DNA from 4 places in the Bacillus sp. NPDC094064 genome. Region 2 is predicted to be linked to each of the others. Evidence: riboswitches for the same ligand, from Rfam matches in the RefSeq annotation. Region 2 holds a riboswitch; each other region holds the start of a gene.

Region 1 (3,162 bases), on a different contig from region 2:
CAAAAAGATAAATGAGTCCATTCAACAACTAAATCTTTTAATTGATGTTCCCCTGAAAATAATGTGTATGGGAGAAAAGTACCCGCGATTCCTAATAAAATACCACCTATAATTCCAAGTGTTAGTTTGTATTCGCGGAAAGGATGGATGATTTTCTCTAGTGTAAATTCTACTTTGAAATACAAGAAACCAACGAGAGCACCGATGCAAGTAAGAGGGAGAAAGGCGATCCATTCATTGATTGAAAGGGATCCTTCCCCAAAATCAACAATAAAGGATCCACGATTATCGAGTTTACTAAGCAATAAATAAACGGAAAAACCAGCAAAAGTAGTAGTTAAATATACAATTGCTTTCTTTCTTTTAGAAAACCCGGCAATTTGTTCACCCTCATTTTCATTCGGAGCTAAATAACCGAATAATGGTGCATTAAAAATGACGCTTAAAGTAGCACCAATTCCAACTTCTGTTAGTTCGTTCATTCCCTTTAAAGCGAAGTTAAAGCGATCCCCTACCCATGTACAAAGTCCGCCGATAATTCCGACAAGTGCTGCCTCTGGACCGAGGCTAGCTCCAAATATTAAAACAATAAGCGCAGTTAAAGTAGCTTTATGTACAAAACGGTATTCAATTCTACCTGTTTTTTTATATTCCCCCATTACTTCTGGCATGAGACGTGGATATGTACCGAAGTATTTTTGTGTTAAACCAACGAGGATACCACCGATGATTGTTACACAAAGAGTGTAATAAGGGGGAGAAGAGAAAATGTTAGGTAAATATCCCCAAATAAAGTGGATTCCGATATTTAGCGTAACTAAAAATAACCAAACTGTAGCCCCTACTATAGAGCCTAAAAGAATGCCATATAGAGCGAGTATATAGTGCATGTCCTTTTTATTTGTCATGTTATACCTCCGTTATGTAAGTTGTAATAGAGAAAGGATTATATATGCTAGTGTGAAATGAATGGAATATATATAGTATCTTTGTGAGAGGTTGGCTTATTCAACATATATATTGGGATTTCATTAGAGCTTGGGTCCTATAAGTTAAACCACTTATTTAATTCTATATATTGATTGGGATTTTTTAAAGGTCTTTTTTGAATAAATATGGAATATACTTCTTTTGTTGTTTTATATGGAAATGTTGACGTTTATTTTAGAACATTCAGAAAAACAGATTGACATTAGGAAATTATTGCTATAAAATCAACGGTAATTGCATAGTCTTATCAAGAAAAGGTGGAGGGACAGGCCCGATGAAACCTTGGCAACAGCCGAATAACGGAATTGTGCCAAATCCTGCAGGTAATAGCCCTGAGAGATAAGAAAGAGATTTTAGAGCGTGTTTTCAAACTGCTTCTTTCTTATTTAGGAAAGGAGCAGTTTTTTATTTTGCATAAAAAGGAAGGAGAATGAGAGATGGGAGAATCATGGGGAAAGGGAACAATTTGTGTGCAAGGTGGCTATACGCCAAAGAATGGTGAGCCACGCGTTCTACCGCTTTATCAAAGTACAACGTATAAATACGATACGTCGGATGATTTAGCGGCATTATTTAACTTAGAGGCAGAGGGCTATATTTATACACGTATTGGGAATCCCACACTAGCTGCATTTGAACAAAAGTTATCAGATTTAGAAGGCGGTGTAGGAGCTGTTGCAACTGCCTCTGGGCAAGCGGCAATTATGCTCGCAGTTTTAAATATTTGTAGTAGTGGAGATCATCTTCTTTGTTCTTCAACAGTTTACGGGGGAACGTTTAATTTATTTGGAGTAAGTTTACGTAAGCTGGGCATTGATGTTACGTTCTTTAATCCAAATTTAACAGCTGACGAAATTGTAGCACTTGCTAACAATAAGACGAAACTCGTCTACGCAGAATCATTAGGAAATCCAGCAATGAACGTTTTGAATTTTAAAGAGTTTTCAGATGCAGCTAAAGAGTTGGAGGTACCTTTTATCGTTGATAATACATTAGCGACTCCGTATTTATGCCAAGCGTTTGAACATGGAGCAAATATTATCGTTCATTCTACGACGAAATATATTGATGGGCATGCAAGCTCTTTAGGTGGCATTGTTATTGATGGAGGAAACTTTGATTGGACAAATGGAAAATATCCTGAGCTTGTTGAACCAGATCCAAGTTATCACGGCGTAAGTTACGTTCAAAATTTTGGAGCAGCAGCTTATATTGTAAAAGCACGTGTTCAATTACTAAGAGACTACGGAAACTGTATGAGCCCATTCAATGCGTATATTAGCAATATTGGCTTAGAAACATTGCATTTACGCATGGAGCGTCATAGTGAGAATGCTCTAGCAGTTGCTAAGTGGCTTGCTAACCATGAGCGTATTGAATGGGTAAATTATCCGGGACTAGATAGTAATGAAAACTATTCATTAGCACAAAAATATTTGAAAAAAGGTGCTAGTGGTGTTTTAACTTTCGGTATTAAAGGTGGGGTAGAAGCGGCAAAAGAATTTATCGCAAATGTGAAACTAGCAACCCTCGTAACGCATGTAGCTGATGCACGAACTTGCGTTATACATCCTGCTAGTACGACGCATAGACAATTAAGTGCGGAAGATCAACGTTTGGCCGGTGTTACATCGGATTTAATTCGTTTATCGGTTGGCATAGAAGATGCTTCTGATATTATTGCCGATTTAGAAACAGCATTAATCGGAGGCAAACAACATGCCAATCATAATTGATAAAGATTTACCAGCTCGCAAAGTGTTGCAAAAAGAAAATATATTTGTGATGACGAAGGAGCGGGCAGAAACACAAGATATACGTGCCTTGAAAATTGCTATATTAAATTTAATGCCTACAAAGCAAGAAACAGAGGCGCAATTACTTCGTTTAATTGGAAATACACCGTTGCAATTAGATGTTCATTTACTCCATATGGAATCGCACCTATCTCGTAATGTTGCGCAAGAGCATTTAACAAGCTTTTATAAAACATTTCGTGATATTGAAAATGAAAAGTTTGATGGGCTCATTATTACGGGAGCGCCAGTTGAGACCCTTTCCTTTGAGGAAGTAGATTATTGGGAAGAGCTTAAACGTATTATGGAGTATTCAAAAGTGAATGTAACATCCACGCTTCATATTTGCTGGGGAGCACAAGCTGGTTTGTATCAT
Region 2 (3,162 bases):
GCCTTTTCTAAAATTTCAGCGTGCGGTACGTTAGAAGCTCCAACAACAAGTTTATTTTCCTCTTTATCTTTTCCCCCGCAAGCAGCTAACCCAAAAATAGAAGTTGAAATAAGTGCTGTAAGTAATAATTTTTTCATTTGAAACATCCTCCCGTTTTCATTATCTTTTATCTATACGAGTCGTTACACGATCACCAATCCATTGAATGAAAAATACAACGAGTAATACACAAATTGTCGCAACGATTGTTACATCGTTATTTCCTCGCTGGAATCCTTCTAAGTAAGCAAGTGTCCCGAGGCCACCTGCACCAACAACTCCTGCCATTGCCGTATAGCCTACTAAAGCAATTGTCGTTACCGTAATACCAGATACTAGTGCTGGTAATGATTCTGGAATCAATACTTTTAAAATAATCGTGCTCGTTTTTGCCCCCATTGCTTTTGAAGCTTCAATTACACCTTTATCAATTTCACGAAGTGCGATTTCAACCATTCTTGCATAAAATGGTGCCGCTCCGATGATTAAAGCTGGCAGTGCTGCACTCGCTCCAAGAATTGTTCCAAGGAGGATTTTTGTGAATGGGATTAATAAAATGATTAAAATGATGAACGGTATCGAGCGGAAAATGTTTACGAACGCTCCAATTGCCGTATTAACCGCTTTGTTTTCCCATAAATTATCTTTCGCTGTCATGAAGAGTAACAATCCTAAAATAAGTCCTAAAATAAATGTGGCAAGAGCTGCGATTGCCGTCATATATAACGTTTCACCAGTTGCTTCTAACATTTGATTCCAATCAACATTTGTGAGTAACTTATCCATGTGCAATCACCTCCAGCTCTACTTGATCTTGATGAATTCCTTCTATCGCTTGCTGGATCGCTATTTCCTCACCATTTAAATGAACGACTAAACTACCGTAAGAGCCGTTATTCGTTTGTGCGATATTTCCTTGCAAAATGCTTACTTCTATATCACTGCGCTGCATTAACCTTTGAAGTACCGGCCTTTCTACAGCCTCACCGATAAACTGCAAACGAATTACTTTTCCATCTGGATATTTTTCAATTAAACTTTCAATCGTTTCATTTGTATCTTCAGAATCCGTTAACTGTTGTACAAAACGTTTCGTAATGTCCTGCTGCGGATTACGGAATACGTCAAGTACTGGACCCGTTTCTACAATCTTTCCTCTCTCCATTACCGCAACGCGATTACAAATCTTTCGAATTACATGCATCTCATGTGTAATCAGTACAATTGTTAAACCGAGACGCTTATTAATATCTAGGAGTAAATCTAAAATTTGATCTGTCGTTTCTGGGTCAAGAGCTGACGTTGCTTCATCACATAAAAGTACTTGTGGATTGTTAGCCAATGCTCTTGCAATCCCGACACGTTGCTTTTGTCCACCACTTAACTGAGATGGGTATGCGTCTCCTCTTCCCTCTAACCCAACAAGATGAATTAACTCATCAACACGTTTTCTTCTCTTCTCCTTATCAACGCCTGCAATCTCAAGTGGAAATGCAATATTTTCACGTACAGTTCGTGACCAAAGTAAGTTGAAGTGCTGAAAAATCATTCCAATTTCTTGCCTTGCCTTCCGAAGCTCACTTCCTGTAATTGCTGAAATCACGCGATTTGCAATTGTAATTTGGCCAGAAGTTGGTTTCTCTAACTGATTAAACAATCTGATTAAAGAACTTTTTCCGGCGCCACTATATCCAATAACACCAAAGATTTCACCTTTCTCTATTTTTAAATTGGCGTTATCTACAGCAGTGACATCACCGCTTTTTGCCTTATATATTTTCTTTACATTTTCTAATAAGATCATGATGTTCACCCCTTTTTTTAATAAAAAGCGTAAGCGGCTCGTTTAGAATGTGAAGTGGATGGAGCTTCTGACGTAGAGGCGTTTTTTGCCTCATAGGAAGAAGCGAAGCCATAGAACATTCTAGCCGCTGAAGCTGGATTTTTGATCGACTCCGCAATTTTTTATTTGTAATGCGTGTAGTCCACCGTTATCATTACTTTTATTATTTGAATGTCCTCCACATTCAAACAACAAAAAAACCTTTCCGCTTTAGAGAAGCAGAAAGGTTTATATGCGTATATAACAACATTATCCCTCTCTCTCATCTCTCAAAGCATTTGCTTTGCAGGAATTGGCACCATTTCAACATAAGTTGACGGTTGCCGGGCTTCACAGGGCACAGTCCCTCCACCTCTCTTGATAAGAGAAATCAGATTACATTTTCGTCTGATTTGTAATTTATGAAATTGTCTATATTTTATGAATTGAATTGTATCAACATCCACACACCGTGTCAACAGAAATTTTCGTAAAAAATGAACCTTCAGAATTTTAAGCACCTACTGACATCGGTTTACATATATGAAACATCGACTCGACTACTAGCATCGTTCGATACGTCCCCGAATAATGTACACGTCCATCGTTCATTAACATTTGTAATCGTATATTTCCGTTCACCAATTGTTCTACATCTTCTTCGTCTACACAAACGATTTGTTCTGTTCCTCTTTCCTCTTTCAACAACTCTATATAATCTCTTGAAATTTGTAACGAACAACATTCATCCCCAAAACGGAAGTTGACAATTCTTTCTCCTTGTCTTAGAAGTGGTTCTAAATGGTATTGACCATTAGCGTAATTTACAAATGATTGCAGCAAAGAATATAATTTCACCCTAAATCACATCCTTCATATCACTTTCTATTACATACCATTCCCTCTCACTAAAGAGCAATCCTGTTACTTTCGCTCGACAAATACTGTACCCACCCTGCATCTCGACATATTTCCCAAGAAATATGTCGAGGCGGCAAAAACTTTGCCGCCTACTTTAACTCCGTATATAAATATTCAACCGAATGAAATGCATATATCTTCTTCATTAGTGTCCCATTTTCAAAAACAAGTAAACACGGTACACTTTCGATTCCATACTCTTTCGCTAAATGCGGGGCATAATTTAAATCTAACATTCCAATTTTCAAATCCTCAATTGTCATCTCAACAACCGTTAACATCTTTTTTGCTAATTGGCATGTTCCACACATCGGAGTATATACATATAACACTGTTTTTTCTTCGTTCTCTATTAGGGCTGTAGCTTCGGCTCCTGTCCA
Region 3 (3,162 bases), on a different contig from region 2:
CGGGTATTATTACCTTCTTAACAATGGCATATATTATTGTCGTAAACCCTGTCATCCTTGGTGATGCAGGTGTCCCATTTGAACAAGCATTTACAGCAACAATTATCGCTGCTGTTGTCGGAACATTATTTATGGCGATCTTTACAAACTTACCAATCGCAATTGCACCAGGTATGGGATTAAATGCTTACTTCTCTTACTCTGTTGTAAAAGCTCATGAAGGCATGACTTTCGCAATTGCATTCTCTGCTGTATTCGTAGCTGGTATGATTTTAATTTTGTTATCATTCACATCATTCCGTACAAAATTAATGGAAGTAATTCCTGAAAACTTAAAACATGCACTTACTGCTGGTATCGGTCTTTTTATCGCTTTTATCGGTTTACGCTTAACAGGAATTGTAACAAAACATGAATCTAACTTAGTTGGACTTGGTGATCTTCATTCCCCTCCTGTTTTACTAGCATTAGCTGGACTTGGAATTACAATTATCCTTATGTCTTTAAATATAAACGGGGCACTATTTATCGGAATGTTATTAACTGGTATGATTGCTTACTTCACAGGTCAATTAACATTTTCAAATGGCGTTACATCAATGCCTGGATTACCAGAAGGAATTATCGTTGCAAATCCAATTACTGCTGTATCTGATGTAATTAATTACGGATTATACGGTGTTGTGTTCTCCTTCTTCCTTGTTACATTATTCGATACAACAGGTACATTGCTTGGCGTTGCACAACAAGGCGGATTTATGAAAGATGGAAAACTTCCTAAATCAGGACGAGCACTTCTAGCTGATTCGTTCTCAGCAACAATTGGATCTATGTTCGGAACAACACCATCAACAGCTTACATTGAATCATCTGCTGGTGTTGCAGCTGGTGGGCGTACTGGTTTAACAACCGTTACAGTAGCTGTACTATTTGCAGTAGCAGCATTCTTCGGACCTTTAGTGAGCGCTGTTTCTGGTGTATCAGCTATTACAGCACCATCATTAATTATCGTTGGTAGTCTTATGATGGGTTCAGTTCGATATATCGATTGGGATACGTTCGATGAAGCATTCCCAGCATTCTTAGTAATTTTAAGCATGCCACTTACATCAAGTATCTCAACAGGGATTGCACTTGGATTTATTTCATACCCACTTATGAAAGTGGCAAAAGGACAATTCCGTGCTGTTCATCCACTTATATATTTATTTGGAATTTTGTTTGCTTATCAATTGGTATTCTTACCACATTAAAATCCCTCTTTGTGAGGGATTTTTTTATGAAAAATTATTTGACAACACGACAAAATTGTGGAATAATTCGAAATAGTTAAATATTCGATGTCTTATCAAGAGCAGGTGGAGGGATGAGCCCTACGAAGCCCGGCAACCGACCCATTTATGGGCACGGTGCTAATTCTTACAACACGTTGTGTTGAAAGATAAGAGTAATATGATAAGACGTCTTTTCTATATGAAAAGGCGTTTTTTATTTTCACTCCCTCCTCTCTCTTCTTAATTTAGGAGGGATTTTTTTATGAAAAAATTATGTTCCATCGTACTTATTTTTCTCTTATTTACATTGACAGCTTGTACAAATGAACAAGATGCTATCTCCTCACAAAAGCAACAAACTGTGAAAAAAGCGACTACAACAGTAGAAAACAACTTACCAACAGAAGTTCCAAGCCAAGTGAAGAAGCCATTAAAAATCGCATTAATCATGCAAATGTCCATCGGAACTTTTTCCTCTCAATATATTGAGGGTGTCAAAAAACAAGTCGAGCTATTTGGCGGCAGTGTACAAGTCTACAATTCTGATAACGATTTAGCAAAAATGGCTGCAAATTTAGATACTGCTATTAATTCAAAAGTGGATGGAATTTTAATTGATCACGGCCGCTCTGAAGCACTAAAACCGGGAGTAGAAAAAGCTTTGCAGGCGAACATTCCCGTAGTGGCATTTGATAACGACCTACGCCTGCCTGGTGTAACGATTATTGATCAAGATGACTATAGCCTTGCATGGAAATCCTTAAAAACATTAGCAGAAGATTTGAATGGACAAGGAAATATCGCAGTCGTATGGGTTGGCGGATTTGCTCCAATGGAACGTCGCAATGTTATCATTGATGCTTTTTATAAACGTTATCCAAATATAAAAGAAGTTGCACGATTCGGTACTGCTAGTAATAACACACCGCTTGATACACAAACACAAGTAGAAGCCTTACTAAAAAAATATCCGAAAAAAGGAGATTTACAAGCAATTTTTGCTTCGTGGGATGAGTTTGCTAAAGGGGCTGTTAAAGCACTTGAACAAGCCGGTCGTACAGATATAAAAGTATACAGCATTGACTTAAGTAATGAAGATTTACAACTCATACAAAAAGAAAACTCTCCTTGGACAGCTACTGCTGCAACTGATCCAGCTGAAGTAGGTAAAGTTCAAGTGCGATTTTTATACAAAAAAATTGCTGGTGAACAAACGCCAGATATTTATTCACTAGAACCTTATTTAGTAAAGAAAAATAGTTTACCAAAAGAAAATATAACGATGGATCAGTTATCAAAATATATAAACGGTTGGGGAGACTCAAAAGATGCATATTCTCCTTGGATGAAAAAATTAGAGAAGGAGAAAAAGTGATGACATTCTCTCTTCAAAACATTACACATTCTTATCATGTTGCCACACCTGTTCTAGAAGATGTTTCTATTCATATTCGAAAAGGAAAAGTGCACGCTTTACTAGGAATGAACGGTGCAGGAAAAAGCACTTTACTAAAAATAGCAACTGGTGAATTTCAACCAGTTGCTGGCAATATAAAAATTGATAATCAGTCTGTTTCCTTTACTTCACCACGCGATGCAAAACAGCACGGTATTTCTTTCGTAACACAAGAAGTAGATCACGGACTTATTCCCGGATTATCTGTATTAGAAAATGTACTTATCGATCATTTAGCAATGCAAAATAAAGTACTATTTTCAAAGTCAAAATTAGTCGCACTCGCTAAACAACACTTGCAAACTGTACAGGTAAATTTAAATGTTTCAGAAGATGTTTCAAACTGCTCATTACATGAAAAACAATTACTTCTTATCGCAAGGGCTTTATCTAACAATACAAATTATCTTTTATTAGACGAGCCCACTTCTT
Region 4 (3,162 bases), on a different contig from region 2:
AAAGTTTCCTTTACGTGTTACATATAAAAGTAAACCAAGCGGTATACCAAGAATTGTGGCAAATATTAGGGTTACAATTACCATTAAGAGGGTATCCCCCGTCGCATCTAATATACGAGGCCAAAATATACTCCAATCAACTCGCATGAGCTTCTACCTCCTTCAGCTGCACTTGCAGTCTTAGATGTTGTAATGCTTTTTGGATTTCCTTTTGCTCACCTTGCAATTCTACAAGAAGATTTCCAAATAACACATTTTGAAGTTCAATAATATTTCCGTACAGTACGTTTACATCGACGTTATAGTTTTTCGCGATATATGATAGTACCGGCTGTCCTGTCTCCTCACCAGTAAACGTTAAGCGATAAATCTGTCCACCATTTTGAATTTTCGCTAGAACACTGTCTGGTAAGTGATCATTAATAATTGAACGTACGAAATTTTGAGTCGTTTTTGTTTTTGGTTGTGTGAAAACGTCAAACAGTTTTCCTTCTTCAATAACTTTCCCCTTCTCCATTACAGCTACACGGTGACAAATTTCTTTCACAACGTGCATTTCATGTGTAATAAGAAGAATTGTTACATTGTATTCCCGATTTACTTTCTTTAATAAGTTTAAGATTTCTGTCGTTGTTTCTGGATCTAAAGCTGATGTCGCCTCATCACATATAAGGATATCTGGTGATGTCGCCAGCGCTCTTGCAATCCCAACACGTTGCTTTTGTCCGCCTGATAGCTGCTCTGGATAATAGTTTGCTTTATCTTCTAACCCTACAAACTTCAGCAGATCATTTACTTTTTCCTTTATCTCATTCTTTGGTACTTTCGCTAACTTTAATGGGTAAGCAATATTTCCAAACACTGTTCTTGAATTAAATAAATTAAAGCTTTGAAAAATCATCCCGATTCTTTGTCTTAATTTACGTAATTCCTTCGTAGATAATAATGTAATATCTTTATCATCTATTGAGATCGTTCCCGCAGTTGGTCTTTCTAACATGTTTACTAGACGTAATAACGTACTCTTTCCAGCTCCACTAAAACCAATAATGCCAAAAATTTCGCCTTTCTCAACTAATAATGTTACATCTTCCACCGCATGAACAGATTGCCCACCTGATTCATACACTTTACTTACATTGTTAAAAGAAATCATTTTCTTCCCTCCTATATGCTGTAAAAACTTGAAGTAGAGCTTTCGAGGTAAAATAAAAAGTGCTCTCCTTCTTATCAACCATAAAGATAAGAAGGAGAGCACTTATATGTACTCGGTCGCATCTTCTCATCTTCCAAACCTATAAAGGTTTGCTGGATTTAGCACGGTATTAAAAAACCCGTTGCTGAGGTATCGTAGGGCCAGTCCCTCCACCTCTCTGGATAAGAATGTATCGATTTAATTGTCGTTTAATTAATTCTTATTATAGAACTCAGAATAGTAAGAGTCAATATATTTTTTAGAAAAATATTAATTATCCCTTTATTATAATTTTTGAATGAAAAATCTTAATAACATAGTACTTTTTAAAGTTATGTAAAATTTTTCTCCCTCATATTTTAAAAAAGGAGAATCTTCTCTATAAATTGAATAACATTATTTGAATATGAAACTTGGAGGAAGATAAATATATGAAAACAGCTCTTTTACTCGTTGACATTCAAAATGATTATTTTCCAAATGGAAAGATGGAATTGCGTAATCCAGTAGAAGCAAGTGAATATGCTAGCCAACTGCTCCAGCACTTTAGAATGAAAAACAAACCTATTTTTCATATCCAACATGTAGCTATAAAAGATGACGCTACTTTTTTCCTGCCAAATACAGAAGGTGTATATATTCACGAAAATGTTCGTCCGCTTAGAGAGGAAGTGGTTATACTCAAGCATTACCCAAATAGCTTTCGAGAAACTGATCTTCTAGAGCAATTACGACGTTTAGACATTGAGCACGTCGTAATATGTGGGATGATGACCCATATGTGTATCGATGCCACCGTAAGGGCTGCTTTTGATTTTGGCTTTCATTGCACCGTAATACATGATGCTTGTGCTACAAAAGACCTTTCTTTTAAAAATGCTACTATACCAGCCGTTTATATTCACAATACAATTTTGGCTAGTTTAAATAGAGTATATGCAAATGTAATGAGTACAGAAGAATTTTTAGCTATAAAAAAACACTCCATTCAGTGAGCAAAACCGAAAAGAGTGTTTCTTGTCGAACCATAGATTTTCTTTCAAATTGTATTATACAGGAAATTTCTAAAATGAATACTAAAAAATGTGACTAATGACTCAATTTTTCTCCTCACTTTATTTCTATTTACATGTTTATCCCGCTATTAATAGGGTTTAGCTCGCATTACTCAAAAAATAGTAATATATGGAATTATAATTCAAAAAGGAGATCTTCACATTTTGTGAAGATCTCCTCTACTATTTCTTATAAAGTTTCAGAAGTAGTTTTTGCTTGCATGTGAAGTGCTAAGTAGTCAGGGCCACCAGCTTTAGAGTCTGTACCAGACATATTAAAGCCACCGAATGGTTGGTAACCTACGATTGCACCAGTACATCCACGGTTGAAGTATAAGTTACCAACATGGAAGTCTTCACGTGCTTTTTCAATATGGTCACGGTTGTTAGTAACAACAGCACCTGTTAAACCGTATTCTGTATTGTTTGCAATTGCAAGTGCATGATCAAAGTCTTTTGCTTTACAGAATGCTACTACTGGTCCGAAGATTTCTTCTTTCATTAAACGAGCATCTTCTGCAACGTCAGCAACGATTGTCGGTTGAATGAACCAACCTTTAGAATCGTCTCCTTCGCCACCTGCTAAGATTCTACCTTCTTCTTTACCAATTGCAACATAGCTCATTACTTTATCGAATGCAGCTTGGTCATTAACAGGACCCATGTTTGTACCTAATACAGCTGGGTTATCAACTGTTAATTCTTTTGTTAATTCAACTGCACGATTTAATACGTGATCGTATACATCTTCGTGGATTACTGCACGAGAACATGCAGAACATTTTTGTCCTGAGAATCCGAATGCTGATGCAACGATAGATTTAGCAGCTAATTCAAGATCAGCTTCTTTATCAACAACGATTGTATCTTTACCGCCCATTTCAGCGATAACACGTTTTAACCAGATTTGTC

What was found. Region 2 has a riboswitch for S-adenosylmethionine ahead of ACQKNI_RS13090 (methionine ABC transporter ATP-binding protein). Riboswitches for the same ligand answer to the same signal wherever they lie in the genome.
Region 1: it holds a riboswitch for S-adenosylmethionine, as region 2 does, so the genes downstream of both, ACQKNI_RS22990 (bifunctional O-acetylhomoserine aminocarboxypropyltransferase/cysteine synthase) here and ACQKNI_RS13090 (methionine ABC transporter ATP-binding protein) in region 2, are expected to answer to the same signal.
Region 3: it holds a riboswitch for S-adenosylmethionine, as region 2 does, so the genes downstream of both, ACQKNI_RS16680 (sugar ABC transporter substrate-binding protein) here and ACQKNI_RS13090 (methionine ABC transporter ATP-binding protein) in region 2, are expected to answer to the same signal.
Region 4: it holds a riboswitch for S-adenosylmethionine, as region 2 does, so the genes downstream of both, ACQKNI_RS21550 (methionine ABC transporter ATP-binding protein) here and ACQKNI_RS13090 (methionine ABC transporter ATP-binding protein) in region 2, are expected to answer to the same signal.

Annotation. Positions count from the first base shown of each region.
Region 1 covers NZ_JBNNUI010000012.1:101,291-104,452, forward strand. The annotation lists gene ACQKNI_RS22985 (chloride channel protein) at 1-908, opposite strand, end outside; SAM riboswitch class I at 1,232-1,336, shown strand; gene ACQKNI_RS22990 (bifunctional O-acetylhomoserine aminocarboxypropyltransferase/cysteine synthase) at 1,428-2,726, shown strand; gene metA (homoserine O-acetyltransferase MetA) at 2,710-3,162, shown strand, end outside.
Region 2 covers NZ_JBNNUI010000005.1:70,833-73,994, forward strand. The annotation lists gene metQ (methionine ABC transporter substrate-binding lipoprotein MetQ) at 1-137, opposite strand, end outside; gene ACQKNI_RS13085 (methionine ABC transporter permease) at 160-825, opposite strand; gene ACQKNI_RS13090 (methionine ABC transporter ATP-binding protein) at 818-1,843, opposite strand; SAM riboswitch class I at 2,142-2,249, opposite strand; gene ACQKNI_RS13095 (hypothetical protein) at 2,375-2,719, opposite strand; gene ACQKNI_RS13100 (thioredoxin family protein) at 2,872-3,162, opposite strand, start outside.
Region 3 covers NZ_JBNNUI010000007.1:23,911-27,072, reverse strand. The annotation lists gene ACQKNI_RS16685 (NCS2 family permease) at 1-1,253, shown strand, start outside; SAM riboswitch class I at 1,343-1,448, shown strand; gene ACQKNI_RS16680 (sugar ABC transporter substrate-binding protein) at 1,537-2,649, shown strand; gene ACQKNI_RS16675 (sugar ABC transporter ATP-binding protein) at 2,646-3,162, shown strand, end outside.
Region 4 covers NZ_JBNNUI010000010.1:179,572-182,733, forward strand. The annotation lists gene ACQKNI_RS21545 (methionine ABC transporter permease) at 1-147, opposite strand, end outside; gene ACQKNI_RS21550 (methionine ABC transporter ATP-binding protein) at 137-1,156, opposite strand; SAM riboswitch class I at 1,280-1,384, opposite strand; gene ACQKNI_RS21555 (cysteine hydrolase family protein) at 1,627-2,190, shown strand; gene pruA (L-glutamate gamma-semialdehyde dehydrogenase) at 2,441-3,162, opposite strand, start outside.